Regions from separate parts of the Cupriavidus taiwanensis LMG 19424 genome, predicted to be linked through region 1. Evidence: predicted binding sites of a transcription regulator. Region 1 holds the regulator's gene; each other region holds the start of a gene.
The links. Region 1 encodes sigma-54, which starts transcription at its own class of promoters, with help from an activator protein. Its sites were predicted from a motif close to TGGCANGNAANCTGCTTT; they were not measured.
Positions count from the first base shown of each region.

Region 2: the regulator sigma-54 is predicted to act here: its motif matches at 1,761-1,778, upstream of prpB (methylisocitrate lyase).
Region 3: the regulator sigma-54 is predicted to act here: its motif matches at 1,556-1,573, upstream of RALTA_RS20205 (isopenicillin N synthase family dioxygenase).

Region 1 is NC_010528.1:329,832-333,105, forward strand. Features, by position in the region: gene ptsN (PTS IIA-like nitrogen regulatory protein PtsN) at 1-342, opposite strand, end outside; gene hpf (ribosome hibernation-promoting factor, HPF/YfiA family) at 694-1,044, opposite strand; gene RALTA_RS01615 (RNA polymerase factor sigma-54) at 1,093-2,571, opposite strand; gene lptB (LPS export ABC transporter ATP-binding protein) at 2,697-3,274, opposite strand, start outside.
Region 2 is NC_010528.1:1,681,503-1,684,776, forward strand. Features, by position in the region: gene prpR (propionate catabolism operon regulatory protein PrpR) at 1-1,531, opposite strand, end outside; gene prpB (methylisocitrate lyase) at 1,812-2,720, shown strand; gene prpC (bifunctional 2-methylcitrate synthase/citrate synthase) at 2,820-3,274, shown strand, end outside.
Region 3 is NC_010530.1:997,773-1,001,046, forward strand. Features, by position in the region: gene RALTA_RS20200 (phospholipase D family protein) at 1-1,357, opposite strand, end outside; gene RALTA_RS20205 (isopenicillin N synthase family dioxygenase) at 1,789-2,787, shown strand; gene RALTA_RS20210 (superoxide dismutase family protein) at 2,855-3,274, opposite strand, start outside.

The DNA of each region.
Region 1 (3,274 bases):
CAGGTGCTGCTGGGTGGCCTGTTCCGGCACCAGCAGGAAGATCAGCAGCGACACCGGCTTGCCATCCGGCGATTCGAACGGAATCGGCTCGGCCAGGCGCATGAAGGCAGCCAGGGGTTGCTTGAGGCCCTTGATGCGCCCGTGCGGGATCGCCACGCCGGCACCCAGCCCGGTCGAGCCCAGCGACTCGCGCGCGAACAGGTTGTCGGTCACGATGGCGCGCGCCACGCCATGGTTGTTCTCGAAGAGGAGCCCGGCCTGCTCGAACACACGCTTCTTGCTGGTGACGCTGACGTCGAGGGTGATGTTGCCGGGTGGCAGCAATTTGGCCAAACGATTCATGGGCGATGCGCAGGATTTCAGTTAGCGGGCGGATCGATCCGCCGGGCAGCGGCTGGTTCCCTGACCACTGCGGGCGCGGGGGAGACGCCCGGCCCATTATAGAGCAGCGGCTACCCGAGCCTTGTGCGGTGCAGCGCGGGCAGGCGCGGCCACGATTTCTCTCTCTTTGTATGGCGCAGCATACACCTTGGCGCTGCGCTTGCGAACACTTCGGGCCGCCCCACGTGTACAGCGTTGGCTCGGCTGCCACAGCCCGAGCCGGCGCCAGGGCGCAAAAAAGCCGCGCTTCACGGCGCGGCTTGCCTGTGGAATCTGGTTCAGCAGCCTTCTGCGAGGCCGCCGGGCATAGGTTTATTGCTGCATCTGCGCTGCGGCCATCTGGTACTTGACCGCTTCACGGTCGTGGCCTTGCACGCGATCCTTGTAGCGAATCACCTGACGGTCCAGCTTGTCGACGAGTGCGTCGATCGCCGCATACAGGTCTTCGTGATGCGCCTCGACAAAGATGTCCTTGCCCTTGAGATGTAGATTGATTTCCGCGTACTGGCGCCGGTCCTTTTCCTTGTGATTGTCGACAGAGAGCAGCACGCTAACGCCAATGACTTGATCGAAATGCCTGACGATTCGCTCCAGCTTCGTTTCCACGTACTCACGCAGAGGGGGCGTGATGTCCAGGTGGTGTCCACTGATCTTGAAGTTCATAGCGCTTCTCCTTCTGAAAGAGCCTCACCAGGCAGGCGGTGGGCTCGGCTACAAAGACTTGCGGAGATTCACTGCGGGGATCTTCAGGGCTTCGCGATATTTGGCAACGGTGCGGCGTGCGACAACGAAGCCTTGCTCACCCAGCAGTTCGGCGATGCGACTGTCGGAAAGGGGATTCCTCGGGTCTTCGGCTCCTATCAGTTGCTTGATCAAGGCGCGGATGGCCGTTGATGAAGCCGCGCCACCGGTTTCGGTGGACACGTGGCTGCCGAAGAAGTACTTCAGTTCGAAAGTACCCATCGGCGTGGCCATGTATTTATTGGTCGTCACCCGGGAGATGGTTGACTCGTGTAAACCCAGTGTATCGGCAATCTCCCGCAAAACCAAGGGGCGCATGGCGATTTCACCGTGGGTGAAAAAGTTCTTTTGACGCTCGACAATGGCTTGCGAGACACGCAGGATCGTGTCGAACCTTTGCTGGATGTTCTTGATCAGCCAGCGCGCCTCCTGCAGCTTCTGCTGCAGCCCGGCGGTGCCGGTCTCGCCCTTGGCGCCGCGCAAAATCTGCGCATACATGTCGTTAATGCGCAGCCTTGGCATCACATCCGGATTGAGCTGCGCGATCCAGCCGCCGCCGCTCTTGCGCACGAATACGTCCGGCACGACGAAATCGGCTTCGGGCCGGCTGTACGCGTGGCCCGGGTAGGGGGCCAGCGAGCGGATCAGGTCATGGGCGGCCTTCAGCGCGACCTCATCGACCTGCAAGGCCTTTTTCAGCCGCGTGTAGTCGCGTACCGCAAGCAGTTCGAGGTGATGGGTGACGATGGTCAGCGCCAGCTCGCGCTGCGGGTGCGTCAGGCGGCGCAATTGCAGGGCCAGGCATTCGGCCGCATTGCGCGCACCGACGCCGGGCGGGTCGAAGCTCTGCAGCAGCGTCAGGATGGCGTGGACTTCGTCGGGGTCGAATTCGAGCTCTTCCGGCAGTTCCGCGCAGATCTCTTCCAGCGAGGCGCTCAGGTAGCCGTCGTCATCGAGGGACTCGATCAGGAAGATGGCGAGACCCTTGTCCCGCGCCGAGATCTTCAGCGGCGTGAGCTGCTCCATCAGGTATTCGCGCAGCGTGGGCTCGGCATCGCGCAGCTGCATCGGCGTCTTTTCGTCTTCGTCGCCTTGCGGGCGGCGGGCAAAGTCGTCAAGGCTCCAATCGCCGTTGCTGTAGTCGTCGCCGCTGCTGTTGTCGCCGTAGCTGTCTTCCGCGGCGCCGTCGGCGTGCGCATCGCCGTTGCCCTGGGGCTCGGCGGGCGCGGGCGCGGGAGCGCTCTGGACGTTGACCGAGCCGTCAGCCGCCACCCGCAGCGGGCTTTCGATCCAGTCGTTTTCCCGCTCGAGCAGCGGGTTTTCCGTCAGCGCCTGTTCGACTTCCTGCTGCAGTTCCAGCGTGGAAAGCTGCAGCAGCCGGATCGACTGTTGCAGCTGGGGGGTCAGTGCCAGGTGCTGGGAGAGGCGGAGCTGTAGCGACGGTTTCATGCGACCTATTTTATGCGCATCTTTCCGATGTTGGAACGGAAATTGCTATCGCTGAAGCGCTCTGATCGCCGCTGGCTCTTCACCGCCATGCAGCCATGGGCCGCCCGCGCATGGCGCCCGCCTTGTTACATGCGGAAATTCTCGCCCAGATAGACCCGCCGCACGGCGTCGTTGGCAATGATGTCTTCGGGCTGCCCCGCGGCCAGCACCGTGCCTTCGCTGATGATGTAGGCGTGGTCGCAGATGCCCAGCGTCTCGCGCACGTTGTGGTCGGTGATCAGCACGCCGATATTGCGCGCCTTGAGGAAGCTGACGATACGCTGGATCTCGCCCACGGCGATGGGGTCGACGCCGGCGAACGGTTCGTCCAGCAGGATAAAGCGCGGCGATGACGCCAGCGCGCGTGCGATTTCCACGCGGCGACGCTCGCCGCCTGACAGCGACAGCGCCGGGTTGTTGCGCAGGTGCGCGATCTGCAGGTCGTCGAGCAGGGCGTCCAGGCGGCGCTCGATCTCGGCCCTGGCCAGCGGCTTGCCCTTGTCCAGCTGCAGTTCCAGCACCGCGCGGATGTTTTCCTCGACGTTGAGCTTGCGGAACACCGAGGCTTCCTGCGGCAGGTACGACAGCCCCATGCGCGCGCGCTCGTGGATCGGCAGGCCGCTGATGTGGTCGCCGTCGAGCACGATGTCGCCCTCGTCCAGCG
Region 2 (3,274 bases), 1.4 Mb from region 1:
CGGGCAGGTCTTCGGCGCGCTCGCGCAGCGGCGGCATGGCAATGCGCAGGATGTTGAGGCGGTAATACAGGTCTTGCCGGAAGGTGCCGTCGCGCACCATCGCCGCCAGGTCGCGATGCGTGGCGGCGATCACGCGCACGTTCACCGGCACCGCGTCGAGCCCGCCGATCGGCAGCACCTGCTTTTCCTGCAGCACGCGCAGCAGGCGCGTCTGCAGCGCGGGCGGCATGTCGCCGACCTCGTCGAGAAACAGCGTGCCGTTGTGGGCCGATTCGAACAGGCCGGCCTTGCCGCCGCGGCGCGCGCCGGTGAAGGCGCCCTCTTCGTAGCCGAACAGCTCGCTTTCCAGCAGCGCCTCGGGAAAGGCGGCGCAATTGACCGCGACGAACGGGAACGCGCGGCGCGGGCTGGCATCGTGCATGCCTTGCGCCAGCACCTCCTTGCCGGTGCCGCTCTCGCCGCCGATCAGCACGGTCGAGTCCACCGCGGCGTAGCGCCGCGCCAGTTCTCGCAGGGCCGTCATCGCCGCCGAGGTGCCGGCCAGGTCGTCCAGGCTGTAGCGCACCGCCGCCGGCCGCGCGCGGCTGCGCGAGCGCAGGTTGCGGTCGACGCGCTGGATCGCGCTGGCATCCTGGATGGTCAGCACCGCGCCGGCGGTGCCGGCCTCCGAGAGGATGGGAATGCGGTTGACCACCACCATCTTGTCGCCGAGCTTGTGGATCGCCTCGAGCTCCTTGTCGCCGCTCTGCATCACGCCTTCCAGCGCCAGGCTGGGCGCCAGCGTCTGCAGCTTGCGTCCCACCGCGGCGGCGGCCGAGGTGCCTAGGAAGCGCTCCATCGCCGGGTTGAACGACTGGATGCGCCCTTGCGCATCGACCGCCGCCACGCCCTCGTTCAGGTGCGCCAGGATAGTGTTGACGTAGTCGCGCCGGGTGGCCTCGATGCGGCGCAGGCGCGCGGCCTCGATCGCGTCTTCGAGCGCCATCCGCACCGAGTTGCCGGAGTACAGGAACACGCCGGTCAAGCCATAGCGGTCGGCCAGGTCGGTCACCAGGCCGGGACCCACCACCACCTGGATCCCCTCCTGCTTGAGCGCCTTCACCCGCGCCACGGCGTCGTCCTCGGTCAGGTAGGTATAGGCCGGCACCGACAGCGAAAACGCGCGCACGAATTCGTCGACCTCGGCATAGGTCGCCGCATGCGTGACCAGCGCAACCCGCGGCGAAATCCGCCGCGCGGTAGCCAGTGCGCTCATCACGTCGAATCCCGTGACCTTGACCAGCACCACCGGCACGTCGACATGCTGGCGCAGGTAGGCGCCGTTGGAGCCGCCGGCGACCACCACGTCGAGCCGGCCCTCGCGCACCTCGCGCGACACCGCGCTGGCGGCGGCCTCGAAGCCCTTGCCGACGATGCGGAATTCGGCGCGGTCGGCATAGGCCGGGATCAGGTCGGCAAAGGCGCGCGCGAGGCGGCTGATGCCGATCGCCCAGATGCGCGGGCGGCCTTGCGTGGAGACGGGCGGAGCCATGATGCGGTGCGGAAGGAAAGTCGGATGAAAAGCGGCAGGAACGGGCGTACAGTGCTGTCACATTGTCCGCTACGCGGCCCCGGATTTCAACTTTGAATTCCAAAATGCAGGGCCTGGATTTCAAATGTGCGGAAATCCCGGCATGGATCCCGCGGCGGAACCCGCTGCCCTGCCCATCGGCCCAATACTGGCAAGGGATTCCGGGTTTTCCTGCCGCGCTCGCAAGGCCTGGCACACCCCTTGCAGTATCCGGCTTGTCCTGTTCACCAACGCATACGCCATGACCTACTCCGCTTCCGACCTCGCGCGCTCCGCTGGGGCCCGTTTCCGCCAGGCGCTTGCCGACGAGCATCCGCTGCAGGTGGTCGGCACCATCAACGCCAACCACGCCCTGCTGGCCAAGCGTGCCGGCTACCGCGCCATCTACCTGTCGGGCGGCGGCGTCGCGGCCGGCTCGCTGGGCCTGCCGGACCTGGGCATCTCGAACCTGGATGACGTGCTGACCGACATCCGCCGCATTACCGACGTGTGCGACACGCCGCTGCTGGTCGATGTCGACACGGGCTTCGGCGCCTCGGCCTTCAACGTGGCCCGCACTACCAAGTCGCTGATCAAGTTCGGCGCCGCGGCCATGCACATCGAGGACCAGGTCGGCGCCAAGCGCTGCGGCCACCGTCCCAACAAGGAAATCGTCACCCAGGGTGAAATGGTCGACCGCATCAAGGCCGCCGTCGATGCCCGCACTGACGAGAACTTCGTCATCATGGCCCGCACCGATGCGCTGGCCGTCGAAGGCCTGGACAGCGCCATCGAGCGCGCCGTGGCCTGCGTGGAAGCCGGCGCCGATGCCATCTTCCCCGAAGCCATGACCGACCTGGCCATGTACCGCAAGTTTGTCGATGCGGTAAAGGTGCCGGTGCTGGCCAATATCACCGAATTCGGCGCCACGCCGCTGTTCACCACTGATGAACTTGGCGGCGCCGGCGTGTCGATGGTGCTGTATCCGCTGTCGGCCTTCCGCGCCATGAACAAGGCGGCGGAAAACGTCTACGCGGCGATCCGCCGCGACGGCACGCAGAAGAACGTGGTCGATACCATGCAGACCCGCGCCGAGCTCTACGAGAGCATCGGCTACCATGCCTTCGAACAGAAGCTCGACGCCCTGTTCGCGCAGGGCAAGGGCAAGTAAGGCACCAGACGCAGGCGCGGCCGGGGCGGGGATATCCCCTCCCGGCCGCTTGCACGACCAAAGACAGGCAACACCAGGCATCACACCAAGGAGACCCAGATGTCCGAAGCGCAACCGCTCGTCACTCCCAAGCCCAAGAAATCCGTCGCGCTGTCGGGCGTGACCGCCGGCAATACCGCGCTGTGCACCGTCGGCCGCACCGGCAACGACCTGCACTACCGCGGCTACGACATCCTCGATATCGCCGAGACCTGCGAATTCGAGGAAATCGCCCACCTGCTGGTGCACGGCAAGCTGCCGACCAAATCCGAACTGGCCGCCTACAAGGCCAAGCTGAAGTCGCTGCGCGGACTGCCCGCCAACGTCAAGGCGGCGCTCGAATGGGTGCCGGCCAGCGCCCACCCGATGGACGTGATGCGCACCGGCGTGTCGGTGCTGGGCGCGGTGCTGCCGGAGAAGGAAGACCACAACACCCCGGGCGCGCGCGACATCGCCGACCGCCTGATGGCCAGCCTCGGCTCGATGCTGCTGTACTGGTACCACTACAGCCACAA
Region 3 (3,274 bases), on a different contig from region 1:
TGAAGCCGAGTTCGGTGTTGAGCATGGCCGATCGCGGATCGAAGTTGAACGAGCCTACGAAGACCCGGCTGCCGTCGACCGCGAAGGTCTTGGCATGCAGGCTCGAGCCCGAACTGCCGAAGGGGCCGGCACGCTCTTCCTTCTGGCGGGGCGCTGCCGCGCGCCGCAGTTCGTACAGGTCGACGCCGGCCTCGAGCAAGGCCTTGCGCCGCTTGGCATAACCGGAATGCACGGCCGACACGTCGGTGGCCTCCAGCGCATTGGTCAGCACGCGCACGGCGACGCCGCGCCTCGCCATGTCGGTAAAAAAGGCGGTGCCGCCGGTCGAGGGCACGAAGTACGGCGAGACCAGGTCGAGCTCGCGCCGCGGCTCGCCCAGGATCTCGCGCAGCTGGTGCGCCACCAGCGTGCTGCGCGTGGCCTCGCCCAGCGCCTTGGCGGGGTTGTCGCTGACCATGCGCGTGGTGGCCCACTGGAACTGCAGCGTGCCGTCCAGCATCCGCTGCACGTCGGGCAGTTCGCGCACCGCGGCCAGGTAGGCCGCCGCGGCCGGATTGCGCTCGACCTCGCGGGCGTGCGACACCAGTGCCTGCAGGCCTTCCACGCTGACCGGCGGCAGCAGCCGGTCCACCGGGTAGGCCGAGGCGCTGGACCAGTAGCGGTCGAAATCCTGCGCCACGTCGCCGGCCGCGGGGCCGACGGCAATCACGTCGAGGTCGGCAAACAGCACGCCGTCGGTGGCGCCGAAGTATTCGTCGCCGACATTGCGCCCGCCGATGATGGTGGCAACGCCGTCGGCGGTGAACGACTTGTTGTGCATGCGCCGGTTCAGGCGCTGGAAATCCGTCAGGAAATTCAGTGCCTTGGGATGGCGGATCACGAACGGGTTGAAGATGCGCACTTCGACCTGCGGGTGCGCGTCCATCGCCGCCAGCAGTTCGTCCATGCCGGCAATGCCGTTGTCGTCGAGCAGCAGGCGCACGCGCACGCCGCGTTCGGCGGCCTCGTGCAGGGCCTCGAGCAGCAGCGTGCCAGTCAGGTCGTTGCGCCAGATGTAGTACTGCACGTCGAGCGTGCGCTGGGCGGTGCGGGCCAGCTGCACGCGCGCGGCAAAGGCGGCGTAGGCGTTCTGCAGCGGATGGATGCCGCTCAGCCCCGGGTGCCGCGCCAGTTCATCGGCCAGCGCCTGCCCCAGCGGCGTGGCCCGGCCCTCGGCCGGCGTCAGCGCAAAGGACTCGGTGCGAGGATTCAGGGGCGGCAATGCGCAGCCGCCGAGCAGGGCGGCGCAGCACAGCATCAGCGAACTGGCGCGCAGGCGGCGGGGCGGGGCGAATGCAGTGTCTGTCGGCAAGGGCATCGGGCCTCCGGGCGGCCCGGTCGCGGGCCCGTGGTGTCGGCGATGCCGCCATGTTGCCATGCCGTGCCGCCGGCGTCGCGATTCGGGCCAGCCGGCGCCGCTGTGCACTGCACCAGACAGGCCCCCGGCATGCGCCATGACGGCGCACCGCGCGGGCCGCCATGGGGCAAAACCGCCGCGGCCCCGCGGCCACGGCGCTGGCGCGGAACCTGCGTAAGCGATGGCAAGAGTAGAAGCGTTCACCAGCCGCGCGCCAGATCGATGCGCATGGCGGCTGGCCGGGAATTGCTCTTGAAGTCCGTGCCCCGCGCCGTTGCGCAGGCTGGCACCGTCGGCCTCAGGAGTGCGCTGTCCCGGCGCGCATTGTCGTTGGCGGCCATGCCTGGGCCGGCGCGGGGCAAGTCCCTGACCCGCTTGCCACGAGGAATACCATGACACAGCCAGACAACGCCTGCTCCCTGACCGAACTCGACCGCGAAGCGCGCATGGGCGCGTTCGGTTCGGAAACCCGCCGGCGCGAGATCCGCCGCATCGACCTGTCCGACTACGCCCGGCGCAAGCCGCAGATTGCCGACGCGCTGTGGCAGGCTTCGGTCGACGTCGGCTTCTTCCAGCTTGCCAACCACGGCATCGACCTGGCCAGCGTGCGCCAAGCCTTTGCCATGACCGAGCGCTTCTTTGCCCTGCCCGATGAAGTGAAGGCGCGATACCCGCTGCAGAAGGCCGACAACGCCGGCTGGGAAAGCCGCGCGCAGGTCCGTCCTTCCACCGGCACGCCGGACCAGAAGGAGTCCTACCAGATCACGCGCCCGCATATGGACGGACTGTGGCCGGGCGATGACGAACTGGACGGCTTCCGCGACACCATGCTGGCCTTCGAGGCGCAATGCTGGGAAGTCGGCATGAAGGTGCTGTCATGCTTTGCCGACAAGCTGGGCTTTGCCAGCGACTTCTTCACCCGCGCACACGACCCGTGCGCGCCGGACTACCAGAGCACGCTGCGGCTGCTGCACTACTACGCGATCCCGCCCGAGCTGCGCGACGGGCTGGGCCTGTGGCGCGCCGGCGCGCATACGGATTTCGACTGCCTGACGCTGCTGTTCCAGCGCCCTGGGCAGGGCGGCCTGCAGGTCTGTCCGGGTCGGGAGATGGCGGCGCAGGCATGGACGCCGATCGAGCCGGACGAAGACGTTATCACCTGCAATATCGGCGATATGCTGATGCGCTGGAGCGACGACCGCTTGTCGTCGAACTTCCATCGCGTGCGCAATCCCGCGCCGGGCGAGTACATGGGGCCGCGCTACAGCATGGCGTTCTTCTGCCAGGCCAATCGCGGGGCCATCGTCGAAGGCCCTGCCGGCAAGTATCCGCCGATCAGCGCGGGGGATTACCTGCGGCAGCGGGTCGAGGCGAACTTCAAGGGGTATTGAGAGGAGTGCGGCAGCGCGGCGCGCCCGGACCCGCGTGGTCCAGGCCCGCCGGCCCAGTGTGCTGCGCTCAGGACGCCGCCACCACGCCGCAGGCAATGCGGCCGCCGGCATTGCCGGTGGGCTGCGTCTTGTAGTCGTCCGGATCCTTGTGCACGACCACCGCGCGGCCGATCACGCTGTTGGCGCCGGTGCCCACCGACAGCGACGGCAGCAGCATGCTGACGCGCACGTTGCCATTGGCATCGGCGGTGACGTTGTTCATGTCGCCGGCATGGTGGTCCGGCATGGTCATCTGCCCGTGCGGCTTGCCGCCCGGATTGAAATGTCCGCCCGCGCTCATGGCGTCAGGCGCGGAACAGTCGCCCTTCTCGTGGACGTGGAAGCCATGGACCGAATTGGGCGGCAGCCCGGTAATCGCGGCGGTCATCATCACGCCGCCGGGCTGCTGCTGGAAGGTGACGGTGCCCGCGGTGTTGGAGCCGCTCTT